2 regions of the Abiotrophia sp. genome follow, and region 2 is predicted to be linked to the other one. Evidence: predicted binding sites of a transcription regulator. Region 2 holds the regulator's gene; the other holds the start of a gene.
The links. The regulator HrcA, encoded in region 2, represses chaperone genes, less so after heat shock. The targets are predictions, from matches to a motif close to TTAGCACTCNNNNNNNNNGAGTGCTAA.
Positions count from the first base shown of each region.

Region 1: ACO53F_RS05255 (co-chaperone GroES) is a predicted target of HrcA. The motif match lies at 3,992-4,018, and genes of this name have one in related genera.

Region 1 covers NZ_DBHIRJ010000005.1:100,660-107,313, forward strand. Annotated here, with positions in the region: gene ACO53F_RS05240 (aromatic acid exporter family protein) at 1-89, shown strand, start outside; gene thrS (threonine--tRNA ligase) at 451-2,394, shown strand; gene ACO53F_RS05250 (O-antigen ligase family protein) at 2,695-3,927, shown strand; gene ACO53F_RS05255 (co-chaperone GroES) at 4,045-4,311, shown strand; gene groL (chaperonin GroEL) at 4,347-5,966, shown strand; gene ACO53F_RS05265 (DUF6796 family protein) at 6,062-6,654, shown strand, end outside.
Region 2 covers NZ_DBHIRJ010000003.1:14,305-20,958, forward strand. Annotated here, with positions in the region: gene dnaJ (molecular chaperone DnaJ) at 1-59, opposite strand, end outside; gene dnaK (molecular chaperone DnaK) at 158-1,990, opposite strand; gene grpE (nucleotide exchange factor GrpE) at 2,048-2,644, opposite strand; gene hrcA (heat-inducible transcriptional repressor HrcA) at 2,689-3,678, opposite strand; gene ACO53F_RS02790 (YitT family protein) at 3,854-4,723, opposite strand; gene hemW (radical SAM family heme chaperone HemW) at 4,727-5,899, opposite strand; gene ribF (riboflavin biosynthesis protein RibF) at 5,901-6,654, opposite strand, start outside.

The sequences.
Region 1 (6,654 bases), on a different contig from region 2:
AACTCTTGAATGACCTGAGTCGCTTTATCGCGCTTAAGGTAGCTTTCTACCAGACCTATGCCCAAGATTGGCAGGCTGGCCAGGATTAGGGCTTGAATTCTTCAAGCAAAAGTGGTATAACATATCTAGAATCTTAATCGAGAGTGAAGCCATGAGTGGCTAGTCGCGTTGACAAGAGAGGGATGGGTTGGTGCAACATCCTGGCGCTATAGTTGCTTACCTCTTCACTGATTCTTGGCCTAAGGGCAATCACTCGCCTGTTAAGTCAAGACGGTCGCTCCCGTTACCAGCACCAAGAGGCTTTTGCCAGTGGCAGAAGCAAATTTGGGTGGAACCACGTTATCAACGTCCCATTGACTCTGTGTCGCAAGACCAGAGTCAATGGGATTTTTTATTTCCAATGATTAAGACTGTCGACCAAGCACTATTAACCAATGAGGAGGAACTATTATGTCACAAATCGCCTTAACTTTTCCAGACGGCAGTGTCCGTCACTATGACAAGGGCGTCACCGTCGATCAAGTTGCCGCTAGCATCGGCTCTTCTTTAGCCAAGGCAACCCTAGCCGGTAAATTCCAAGGTCAATTAGTGGACCACGATCGGCCTTTGGAAGCTGACGGGACCATTGAAATTATCACTGACAAGAGCCCGGAAGCCTTAGAAATCATGCGCCACTCAACCGCGCACTTGATGGCTCATGCCTTAACTCGCCTCTATCCTGGTATTCATTTTGGGGTGGGGCCTGCTATTGAATCAGGTTTCTACTACGATACTGACAAGGAAGTTCAATTAACTGAAGACGACCTACCTGCAGTTGAGAAGGAAATGAAGAAAATCATCAGCCAGAACTACCCAATTGTAAGACGGGAAGTGTCTCGCGCTGAAGCCTTGGAACTCTTCAAGCACGACCCTTATAAGGTCGAATTGATTACCGACCTACCAGAAGATGAAGTCATTAGCGTCTACCAACAAGAAGACTTTACTGACCTCTGCCGTGGGATCCATGTGCCATCAACAGGCAAGATTAAGGTCTTCAAGTTGCTTAGCTTGGCTGGGGCTTACTGGCGTGGTAACTCTGACAACAAGATGATGCAACGGGTTTACGGGACGGCCTTCTTCAAGCAAGCTGACCTAGATGAATTCTTGCGTCTACGCCAAGAAGCGAAGGAACGTGACCACCGTAAATTAGGGAAAGAACTGGGTATCTTCATGGTATCTAAGGAAGTAGGCTCCGGTTTACCATTCTGGTTACCAAAAGGCGCAACCATCCGTCGCGTAATCGAACGTTATATCATGGACAAGGAAATCAGCTTAGGCTATGACCACGTTTATACCCCAATCATGGCCAAGGTAGACCTCTATCAAACATCTGGCCACTGGGCTCACTACAAGGACGACATGTTCCCACCAATGGACATGGGCGACGGCGAAATGCTAGTCTTGCGGCCAATGAACTGCCCACACCACATGATGATTTATAAGAACGACATTCATTCCTACCGCGAATTACCAATCCGGATTGCGGAATTAGGGATGATGCACCGTTATGAGAAATCAGGGGCCTTATCTGGTTTGCAACGGGTTCGTGAAATGACCCTGAACGACGCTCATATCTTCGTGCGTCCTGACCAAATCAAGGAAGAATTCATCCGCGTGCTAGACTTGATTAAGGCCGTTTACCATGACTTTGGCATCACTGACTACCGCTTCCGTCTCAGCTACCGTGACCCAGAAAACAAAGAGAAATACTTTGATGACGATGCGATGTGGGAAAAGGCGCAAGCCATGCTTAAGGAAGCCATGGATGAGTTGGGCTTAGACTACTTCGAAGCTATCGGGGAAGCAGCTTTCTACGGTCCTAAATTGGACATCCAGTTCAAGACTGCCATTGGCTTGGAAGAAACCATGTCTACCATTCAATTAGACTTCCTCTTGCCAGAACGCTTCGACCTGACTTATGTTGGGGAAGATGGTCAAGATAACCACCGTCCAGTAGTCATCCACCGTGGGGTTGTGTCTACCATGGAACGTTTTGTGGCTTACTTAATTGAAGAGTACAAGGGAGCCTTTCCAACTTGGTTGGCGCCCGTTCAAGTGGCCCTCTTGCCAGTTAGCCTTGAGGCTCACAGCGACCGCGTTCAAGAAATCTATGAAGACTTGAAGGCCAAAGGTTTCCGTGTGGATATGGACTTACGTAATGAGAAGTTGGGTTATAAGATTCGTTCCGCTCAAACCGCTAAGATTCCATACCAAATTGTTATTGGGGACCAAGAAGTGTCTGAAGGCACAGTGAACGTCCGCCACTACGGTTCAGCCAAGTCAGAAAGCTACAGCTATGACGACTTTGTCCGCCTCTTAAGCGAGGATGTCGCGAACAAGAGCCGTCTTAACTAATAGGTATTGAATAAATAGAAAAGGGCTAGATCCTGCCTGCCGTCCTTAGGGACCAGGCAGAATCTAGCCTTTTGGCTTTTATCACAGGCAAGCCAAGCACAACTTGTGTCTGATAGAGCACGTAAATTTGCTGGCTCATACCCTATCTATCAATAGATAGATTGATAGATAGGGTGCAGATGCAACTGGAAGAGACCATGCTAAAGACAGACTTTGCTTATAGGATGATTGGAAATTTCCGGCCAAATAGGGTAAAATAAGAAGGTAATAATTGACCCTGATCAACGAGGAGTAGCTTATATGGAAACTACTGAAAGCAAGCAGGCGACAAGACCCACCTTGCGTGATTTTATGTCCCAGCCTGCACTCATTATGACTTATGTAAGTATCTTAATTCTTTTTCCTTTTTATATTAGTGTGCCAGCGGCGGTAATAGCCGTGGGCTTGATTTTCTGGAAGTACCGTCGACGTTTATGGAAGATTGCCCTAGGAACGGGCTGGTTCGGTGCGGGCACGATTTTTAGCTTTATCATAGCCTTTGCCAACCGCAACCAGTACGGCATCTGGGCAGCCATTGGCTTTATCCTGGTTTGGACCTTCTTTCGGATTTATCGTAGTTTTGTAACACCAGACCTACTGATAAAAATGCTCAATATCATTGGCTTGGGTAGTATCGGAACTAGCCTCTATGCTATCTATCACTACCAAGTCTTTATTGCTAGTCATGGTCTTCCCCTGGACTATATTGTGCGGGATCCTAACCCCCAACACCGGGCCATGTCAACCCTCTTTAATGCCAACTATTATGGGCTCTTCTGTATTTTTGCCCTCTTGGTGGGGGCCTACCTCTTTGTCAAGGCAGGCACTAAGAAGGCCAAGGTTTGGTATGGTCTCAGCATGGTCTTGAATGTGGTCGGCATCTTGCTGACAGCCTCCCGCATGGCTTTGCCGGCCCTGGTAGTGGGAACCATCACCTTTGTTTTCTTCATTAATCGGCGCCTGGTCCTGTGGCTAGGGGGGATAGGGTTAGCAGGGGCCTGTCTGGTCTTCTTCTTCCCGGAACTCTTGGCGCGCTTTACCTCGGCTTCCTTCTCTCATAGCTTAGAAGAGCGGGAAATGATTTGGCGGGCGGCTTGGGGCATCTTCACCGATTATCCTTTAACAGGGCGGGGACCGATGTCCTACTTCAGTTTCTTCTATCTCTATGGTGGTAAGGGACAACCTCACGCCCATCAGATTTTCCTAGAGTTCCTCTCTTCTTATGGTCTCTATGGGACGGCAATCTACTTGATTGGGACGGTTGGCTACTTCCGTGAGCGGGTGGCCCTCTGGTTTAAACCAGAAGTTCAAGATGAGATTGGGCTAGTAACCGCCATGATTGTGACCGTCTTGGTCCATGGCCTCAGTGACGTTGCGGTCATGTGGTTACAGACTGGCTATATCTTCCTCTTCATTGTGACTTGTCCAGTGGCAGTTTGGGAAGCCTTAGCTTCTTATCGCTCAGAAGATGGCTATCTAAAAATTAAATCATAAGTTTTAAAAAGCAAGTGCCTATCACTTGCTTTTTTGACTATTTTAGACTATTATAAAAGAGTGGTTAGCACTTGAGGTGTTTGAGTGCTAAGTTTCAGAATGAATGGAGGAAATCCCATGTTAAAACCATTAGGCAAACGACTCGTGATTGAAGTAGCCCCAGCAGAAGAAAAAAGCGTTGGAGGCTTGATTTTATCTAGCGCCGCCCAAGAAAAACAAGAGACCGGGACGGTCCTAGCAATCAGCAAGGAAGTAGCAAGCGCTGGCGAAGTCGCAGTCGGCGACCGCGTTGTCTTTGAATCTTATGCAGGTGTGACCGTTAAGCAAGACGGCCAAGAATATTTAGTAATTGAATTAGACCATGTCTTGGCCGTTTTAGGCTAAGCACAAGGCAGAGAATAGAAAAGGAGTGACTCTTGATGGCAAAAGAATTGAAATTCTCAGAAGACGCTCGCGCAGCTCTCTTGCGCGGAGTAGATATTTTAGCAAACACAGTGAAAACAACCTTAGGGCCTAAGGGCCGTAATGTGGTCTTAGACAAGACCTTTGGCTCCCCTTTGATTACCAATGATGGGGTAACCATCGCACGTGAAATCGAATTAGAAGACCGCTTCGAAAACATGGGGGCGCAATTGGTGCTGGAAGTGGCTAGCAAGACCAATGATGTAGCGGGTGACGGGACCACGACTGCAACTGTCTTGACCCAAGCCATTGCTAATGAAGGGATGAAGAACGTGACGGCTGGGGCTAACCCAGTTGGCATCCGTCGCGGGATTGACAAGGCTACTAAGGCAGCAGTTGAAGCTTTGCAAGCCTTATCTCAACCAGTCTTATCCAAAGAAGCCATTGCCCAAGTAGCCGCAGTCTCTTCTGGCGACCCAGCCATTGGTGACTTGATTGCAGACGCTATGGAACGTGTCGGCAACGACGGTGTCATCACCATTGAAGAATCTAAGTCTATCGAGACGGAATTATCAGTAGTCGAAGGGATGCAATTTGATCGGGGTTATCTCTCTCAATACATGGTAACCGATAATGAGAAAATGGTTGCTGAATTGGAAAATCCTGTTATCTTCGTGACCGACCGCAAGATTACCAACATCCAAGATGTTTTGCCACTCTTGGAAGGCATTATGCAATCTGGTCGTCCGCTCCTTATTATTGCGGAAGATGTAGACGGTGAAGCCTTGCCAACCTTAGTCCTCAACAAGTTGCGTGGGACCTTAAACGTAGTGGCCGTTAAGGCGCCTGGCTTTGGGGACCGTCGTAAGGCCATGTTGGAAGACATCGCAGTCTTGACTGGGGCAACCGTTGTTTCAGAAGAATTAGGTTTTGAACTTAAGGATGCGACTGTAGAACATTTAGGTCATGCCGGTAAAGTAACGGTAACTAAGGACTCTACCACTATCGTAGAAGGGGCAGGCAACAAGCAAGCCATCGCAGACCGTATTGCGGTCATTCGTGCCCAAGCAGAAGAAAGCACCTCAAGCTTCGACAAGGAAAAACTCCAAGAACGTTTAGCTAAATTGTCAGGCGGGGTAGCCGTTATTAAAGTAGGGGCAGCCACTGAAACTGAGCAAAAAGAACGCAAACTCCGCATCGAAGACGCCCTCAACGCGACCCGTGCGGCCGTGGAAGAAGGAATCGTGCCTGGTGGGGGTACTGCCTTGGTTAACGTTCAAGAAATCGTGGCAGCAGTAGAAGCTGAAGGCGACGAAGCAACTGGGGTTAAGATTGTAGCTCGTGCTTTGGAAGAACCAGTTCGTCAGATTGCAGCTAACGCTGGTAAAGAAGGCTCTGTCATTGTGGACACCCTCCGCCGCTCTGAAAAAGGTGTAGGTTATAACGCCGCAACTGATGTCTTTGAGAACATGATTGAAGCAGGGATTGTGGACCCAACCAAGGTAACCCGTTCTGCCCTTCAAAATGCAGCCTCTGTAGCAGCCTTGCTCTTAACGACAGAAGCCGTTGTAGCAGACATTCCAAAGGAAAGCCCTGATATGCCAGCCGGAATGGGCGGCATGCCAGGTATGATGTAATAAATCTGGCTGAGACCCTGGTCTCAGCCTTTTTGATATATAAAATGAAGTGGGTGTGCTAGACTGAGGATAACAAGTGTGGAGGAGGGATTTTGATGACCTTAGTACAGGTTTCATTTTTGGCAGGCCTTTTTGGGGCTCTGGCCTGGTTGGTGGGCGATATATTTCTAGTAGGTTTTGCGCCGGTGACGGAAGAAGACTTGGTCCGCTACCAAGCAGGGGGTGTTACCAATTTACGCCTGGCTCTTTATATGAGATCAGGGACCGACCGTCGTTTACGCTGGGGTGTTTGGCTAGCTCAATTTTCCATTTGGTTGCCTCTGCTTAGTCTCTATGGCCTCTGGCAAATGGCCCAACCAGTAAGGGGCTTGGCCTTGGCCGGACTACTCTGCCTCCTCATCGGCTTCAGCCTGTCCCCTTTGGCTCATGGGGCTTTCTATGTGCTAGCCATTCTGGGCAAGGCTTATTGTGGGGATTACGCAGAAGCAGGCAAGGCCAATAAATTTTTGGTAGAAGCGCTTAATCGGGCTAATCATTTACTCAATGTGACCTGGCTGTCGGCCCTTCTTGTGACCTATGTGGGGTGGGCTCTGTATGGTTTGGCCATTGTGACCGGCCAGACCCAGTGGCCGACTTACTTCTTACTAGCCACTCCGCTGGTGACCACGCTAATCTGGCTAGGCCTTAG
Region 2 (6,654 bases):
GCGTCACTAGCATCTCGAGAGACCCCTAGGACGTCGTAGTAATCACGTTTATCTGCCATTTTCCCACTCCTTTATTCAAGCCCTAGGGCTTATGACACAGTTAAATTAGAAAGGAAACGCCAAAGACAAGCTCTGGCGTTGGTCCTTACCTCTCAAATTAGTCGATTTCTTCGAACTCAGCGTCTACAACGTCATCGCCAGCGGCACTTGTATCAGCTTGAGCTTGCGCATCGCCTTGAGCTGCTTGAGCTTGGGCCGCGGCTTGCTCATAGAGTTTAACGGTTAAGTTTTGGACGATTTCATTGAGGGCGTCACGTTTAGCCTTCATTTGATCTAAATCATTGGCCTCGATGGCTGCCTTGAGTTCGTCACGAGCTGCTTCAGCCTTTTTAACTTCTTCTTCAGAAACCTTGTCTTTAAGGTCAGCTAAAACTTTGTCAGTTTGGAAGACTAATTGATCTACTTCGTTGCGGAGGTCAGCTTCTTCACGACGTTTCTTGTCGGCTTCAGCGTTAGCTTCCGCGTCTTTGACCATGCGGTCGATTTCTTCGTCAGTTAGACCTGAGCTAGACTTGATAGTGATTGTTTGTTCTTTACCAGTCCCTAAGTCCTTAGCACTTACGTTAACGATCCCGTTCTTGTCGATGTCAAAGGTAACCTCGATTTGTGGGATACCACGTGGTGCAGGTGGAATATCGGTCAATTGGAAGCGACCGAGGGTCTTGTTATCAGCCGCCATTTGACGTTCCCCTTGAAGGACGTGTACGTCTACCGCAGGTTGGTTGTCAGCTGCTGTTGAGAAGACTTGTGACTTGCTAGTTGGGATGGTCGTGTTGCGGTCAATCAACTTAGTGAAGACGCCACCCATGGTTTCAATCCCTAATGACAATGGTGTTACGTCTAAGAGGACGATGTCTTTCACGTCACCGGAGATAACACCACCTTGAATAGCAGCACCCATAGCCACTACTTCGTCAGGGTTAACAGATTTGTTAGGTTCTTTGCCAGTTTCCTTACGAACTGCTTCTACAACGGCTGGAATACGAGTAGAACCACCAACCAAGATTACTTCGTCGATATCGGATTGAGTTAAGCCAGCATCTTTGAGGGCTTGACGAACAGGTTGTTTAGTACGTTCTACTAAATCGTGTGTTAATTCTTCGAACTTAGCACGAGTCAAGGTCAATTCCAAGTGAAGTGGGCCTTCAGCTGACGCAGTGATAAATGGTAAGCTGATTTGGGTAGTAGACACACCAGATAAGTCCTTCTTAGCTTTTTCTGCAGCGTCTTTGAGACGTTGGAGGGCCATCTTATCTTTAGAAAGGTCTACACCATGTTCTTTCTTAAATTCAGCAACTAAGTAGTCCATAATCTTTTGGTCGAAGTCGTCCCCACCTAAGTGGTTGTCCCCTGAAGTTGACAATACATCGAAGACGCCATCACCTAATTCAAGAATAGATACGTCGAAGGTACCGCCCCCTAAGTCGAAGACCAGGACTTTTTCTTCTTTGTCAGTCTTGTCTAAACCATAGGCCAAAGCAGCGGCTGTTGGTTCGTTGACAATACGTTCAACTTCTAAACCAGCGATTTTACCAGCATCTTTGGTTGCTTGACGTTGTGCATCGTTGAAGTAAGCAGGTACCGTGATAACCGCTTTGTCGACTTTCTCACCTAAGTAGTCTTCTGCATAAGACTTCAAGTATTGCAGAATCATAGCAGAGATTTCTTGTGGTGTGTAGTCTTTACCATCCATGTGGACCTTGTAGCTACCATCACCCATGTGACGTTTGATAGAGCTTACGGTTGATGGGTTGGTAACGGCTTGACGCTTAGCTACTTCCCCTACTTGGATTTCACCATTTTTGAAAGCCACAACAGATGGAGTTGTACGGTTACCTTCTGGGTTTGGGATAATTTTTGCTTCGCCGCCTTCTAAGACAGATACGGCAGAGTTTGTAGTCCCTAAGTCAATACCAATAATTTTTGCCATAATAGTTTCCTCTTTTCTTTTAGTTTGATTTTTTAGTCTGGAATATTCATTAAATTGTTACTGAGCGACAATGACCATCGCGGGTCTTAAAACCCGGTCTTGTAACAAGTAGCCTTTTTGTAAGACATTGATGACTGTATCAGCTTCCTGACCCTCGCCTGCTGGCATCATGCTAACGGCCTGATGGAAATTAGGGTCAAAGGCTTGGTTCAATGGGTCAATGACGCTAATGCCTTCTTTTTCAAAGGCTTGTTGGAACTGCTTGTAAACCATCTCGATGCCCTTATGGATGGCTTTGGCATCTTCAGACTCAGCTGGGGTTGCCAAGGCGCGTTCCAAGTTATCAGCTACATCTAAGAGATGGCTGGCCAAGCTTTGCGAGCGATATTTGGCTGCATCTTGGCGTTCACGTTGGTTAATGCGTCGCATGTTCTGGATTTCCGCCTGTAGACGTAAGAGTTGGTCGGATAAAGCTTCTTTTTCAGCCTCTAACTGACCGACTTGGTCTTCCGCTTCCTCAATGGCTTGATCTAGGCTGTCGCTTGATTGATCAACTTCAACCTCTTCTTGATCAGCACTGTCTTGAATCTTATCAAGCATTTCATCTTGAACAGGCATGTCTTGCTTGAGTACTTCTTTTTCTGTTTTTGACACGTAATCGCCTCCTTTAAGGGTTTGGTAATTCTGGGTGTGGCTACTTAATAATGGGCCAGTTCATGCGTGATGTGATGCATCAAGCCCAGTACACGCTGATAAGGCATAGTAGCGGGACCAACTAGGCCGATGATGACCTGTTGTGCTTGATACTGATAGGATGAGGTCACTAGACTGACGTCTGCTAGGCCTCCCAATCCCAGTTCAACTGCTAAGCCTTGCTTGGCTTCGAGTAGCTGGAACATTTCTGCTGACCCATCGATTAGGTTGAAGAGTCGCTTGTAATCTGACACTTCTACTGAATCGAATAAGTTATTCTTACCACTGACATAGTAACTACGCCCCTTCAAATGGCGCATTAATTTGGTGATAACTGACGAAAAGTCGACTTGGAAGCCAACTAAGCGCTGCATCAAGAGTGGCAAGGTCAATTTAAGTCGTTGCTGTGCTTCTAGTAAGGGTAAGCCAACAATTTCTTGGTTGATGGCTTGAGTCAAACGACCCAAGTCCTCTCGACTTAAGGATCGTGGTAAATCTACTAGATCACTTTCAACGCTTCCCTTGTCAGTCAAGACAATGGCGACAATCCGACTCTCGCTGAGTTGTATCAAGCGGAACTCACTTAAATGATACTGTTCCTTGAATTCTCCCAAAACGACGGCCGTATAGCCAGTCAAGGAGACCAAGATATCAGCCGCCAATTGGGCGTGCTGCATAGCGTCAAAATGGCGATCACGGAAGATAGATTGAATTACCTCACTATCTTGCTTAGCCATTTGAATATCTGCTTGATCCTCGATCAGTCGATCTACATAGTAGCGGTAACCATCAAAGGATGGAATCCGTCCACTAGAAGAATGAGCCTTCTTGAGATAGCCAATGCGCTCAAGTGCCAACATATCGTTTCGTACGGTTGCCGGTGAGACATCCAATAGACTCTTCTGAAGCAGGGTCTTAGACCCAATCGGTTCTTCATACTGGCCATACAGCTGCACAATCAACTGTAAAATTTGTTGTTGCCTAGCTGTTAACATTGTTCTCACCTCTTTTTTTAGCACTCTTTTACCTCAAGTGCTAATGCTAGTATACACCCTATTTTACCCCTTGTCAACCCTTTTGAGCATAAATTTTAGCACTCTTTTTATTAGAGTGCTAATTTTACCTAGAATAAAAACTCGCACTGGTTAAAAGCGCGAGTTTATAAGCTTTTTAGCGATGAGGAATCTGTTGACCAGTCTCAGCATCTAGATAGAAGGAGAAACCTTCCCCATGTACTTGTTGGACATTGGAGATAATCATAAAGGCAGTTGGATCAATCTCAAGCACTGTCCGTTGCAGAGGTAGGAGCTGGTTACGGCTAACCACAATGAAGAGGACATCTTTGTCATTGCGGGTGTAGTAACCTTGCCCTTTGAGGATGGTAATCCCGCGTTGAATGCGTTGGGAAATAGCCTGAGCCACTTTATCCGAATCCTTAGAGATAATGGTAACGGACTTCTTAGGGTTGAAACCTTCTAAGATAAAGTTCATGATGCGGGTAAAGACAACCAACATGGCTAAGGTTAAGACCGTCTTCTCTAAGCCGATAACAAAGGAAGTTGAAAGTACGACGACCGTATCAATCATGAGGAAACCAGCAGAGGTGTTAATCCCAAAATATTTATTGAGAATCATCACGATAATGTCAGCCCCAGCGGTAGTCCCGCCGCCTAGGAAAACCAAACCAAGCCCTACCCCAATCATAGCACCCGCCATAAGAGGAATAATCATGGAATTTTCGGGAATAAAGCCTGTGGAAGGCAGAATCTTTTGGAAGACGGAAATACACATAACCGATACAATGGTCAGATAGAGGGTTTCCCGCTCTAGATAACGCCACCCAATAATTAAGAGGACCACGTTGATGATCCAGTAAGTAATAGCGTTATCCCAACCTAGCGTATACTTGAGTAGTAATGTGACCCCGGTCACGCCACCCTCCCCCATATGGTTAGGCACCAGTAGCAAATTAATGGCATAGGCAAAGATTAAACTCCCTAAAACTACTAAAAAGAAATTCTTCAAAAATTTACGATTCATCAATTAATCCTCCTTATTCATTATTTGCGGCCTTTCCTTGAGCCAACCGATCAAATCCCGAAAGACTAGATCAGCTAGGAAAAGGCCCCTTGTTGTTAAATAAATGCGGTCACTTTCTTCTATTAAAAGACCACGCTCAGCTTGCTGTCTGAAGAAATCAGCAAACAAGACTTCCGCCCGATAGCCAAAACGTGTTTGGAAGTCTGTTAGGCAGACCCCTTGCGTGGTCCGCAAGGCCAAGAAGAGAAATTCTTCCATCTGATCAACTAAGTCCAAGGGACTAGCATCAATAATAGGCTTATTTCCCGCTCTTAATTGTTTAAGGTAATGGTGAACGGGCCCGTGATTGTAATAACGCGTCCCATCTAAGAAACCATGGGCACCCGCACCAAAGCCATAGTAAGGCGTATAACGCCAGTAACCTAGATTGTGTTGCGATTCATAGCCTGGTTTGGCGAAGTTGGAGACTTCGTACTGGTGGATGCCGGCTTCCTTGAGTCGGTTAATAGCCAATTGAAACATGTCAGCATCAACATCTTCGCTAGGCAGGGGCAACTTACCCTGGCGCATGAGTTGCTGGAAGACCGTCTGATTCTCAATAATCAGAGAATAGAGGGAATAATGAGGCAAATCCAAAGATAAGGCCTTGGTCAAACTCTCATCGAAGTCCGCTAAAGTCTGTTCTGGTAAACGAAAAATCAAATCAATACTGAGATTTTCAAAGCCTACCTGGCGAAACCAGTCAATGGACTGGTAGATTTGCTTTTCCCGATGATTACGTCCGATTTTACGGAGTAGTCGGTCATTGAAGGTCTGGACCCCCATACTGATACGGTTAACCCCCTGGTCTTTGAGCAGACGACATTTTTCTAGACTAAGTTCACCCGGGTTAATCTCAAAAGAAAATTCGGTCTTGTCCGTCAGGGGCAAGCGCCGGTGAATAGAGGCTAACAAGTAATCCAACTCTGACAGAGACAAGCAACTTGGGGTCCCACCCCCAATATAGAGGGTATCTAGGGGCTGCGTCTGATCTAACTCGTAGGCAGCCATTTCCTGGTCCAAGGCGGCCAGATAATCCCCGACTGGTTGGCCATCATAGAAAAACTTATTAAAGGCACAATAATGGCAAATTTTCTTGCAGAAAGGAATATGGATATAGGCGGCCTTGGCTTGCATGCTAGCCCTCCTTATTAATTTGCTGGAAGTAAGCTTGCGAGGCTGCTTGGTCAGCCTGCAGTTGTTGAATTAGGCCCTTAACCGATTCAAATTTAACTTCGCCACGTAGATAGTGATGCCAACGAACTTTAACGGTCTCACCATAAATGAGCTGGTTGAAGTTAAAAATATGCACCTCGCAGGTCAGACCTGTCTCCGTCTCAAAGGTCACATTATAGCCAATCGAAGCCATGCCTTGATGCCAAATGCCATTGACTTGAATCTCGACCACATAGATACCCGGCCCTGGTTGGACTTGGTCAGCTTGGGGACGAATATTAGCCGTTGGAAAGCCAATGGTTCGCCCACGCTTCTCACCATGAACGACCACACCGCTGGTCTCGTAGACATAGCCTAGAGCCAAATTGGCCTCATCGATTTTTCCTTCTCTTAAGAGTTCCCGAATGGGTGTCGAGCCGATTTTTTCCTGATTAAGCACCAGTTCAGGCACTTCAATAATTTGGAAGCGATCAGCTGCGTGTTGCGGTAAGGTGGACATGTTGGCTTCTTCTTTTGGACCATAAGTATAGTCAAAACCTGCTACCACCACCTGAGCCTTAAGGCCGACAATGTATTTTTCAACAAAAGCTTGAGGAGACTGGGAGCCAAAGGGATAGGTAAAATCGACTAAGAAGACTATGTCCACCTGATTGGCTTCAAGCAATTCCATCTTACGGTCTAAGTCTGACAGGTAATCCATCTCAGCTGCTGTCAGT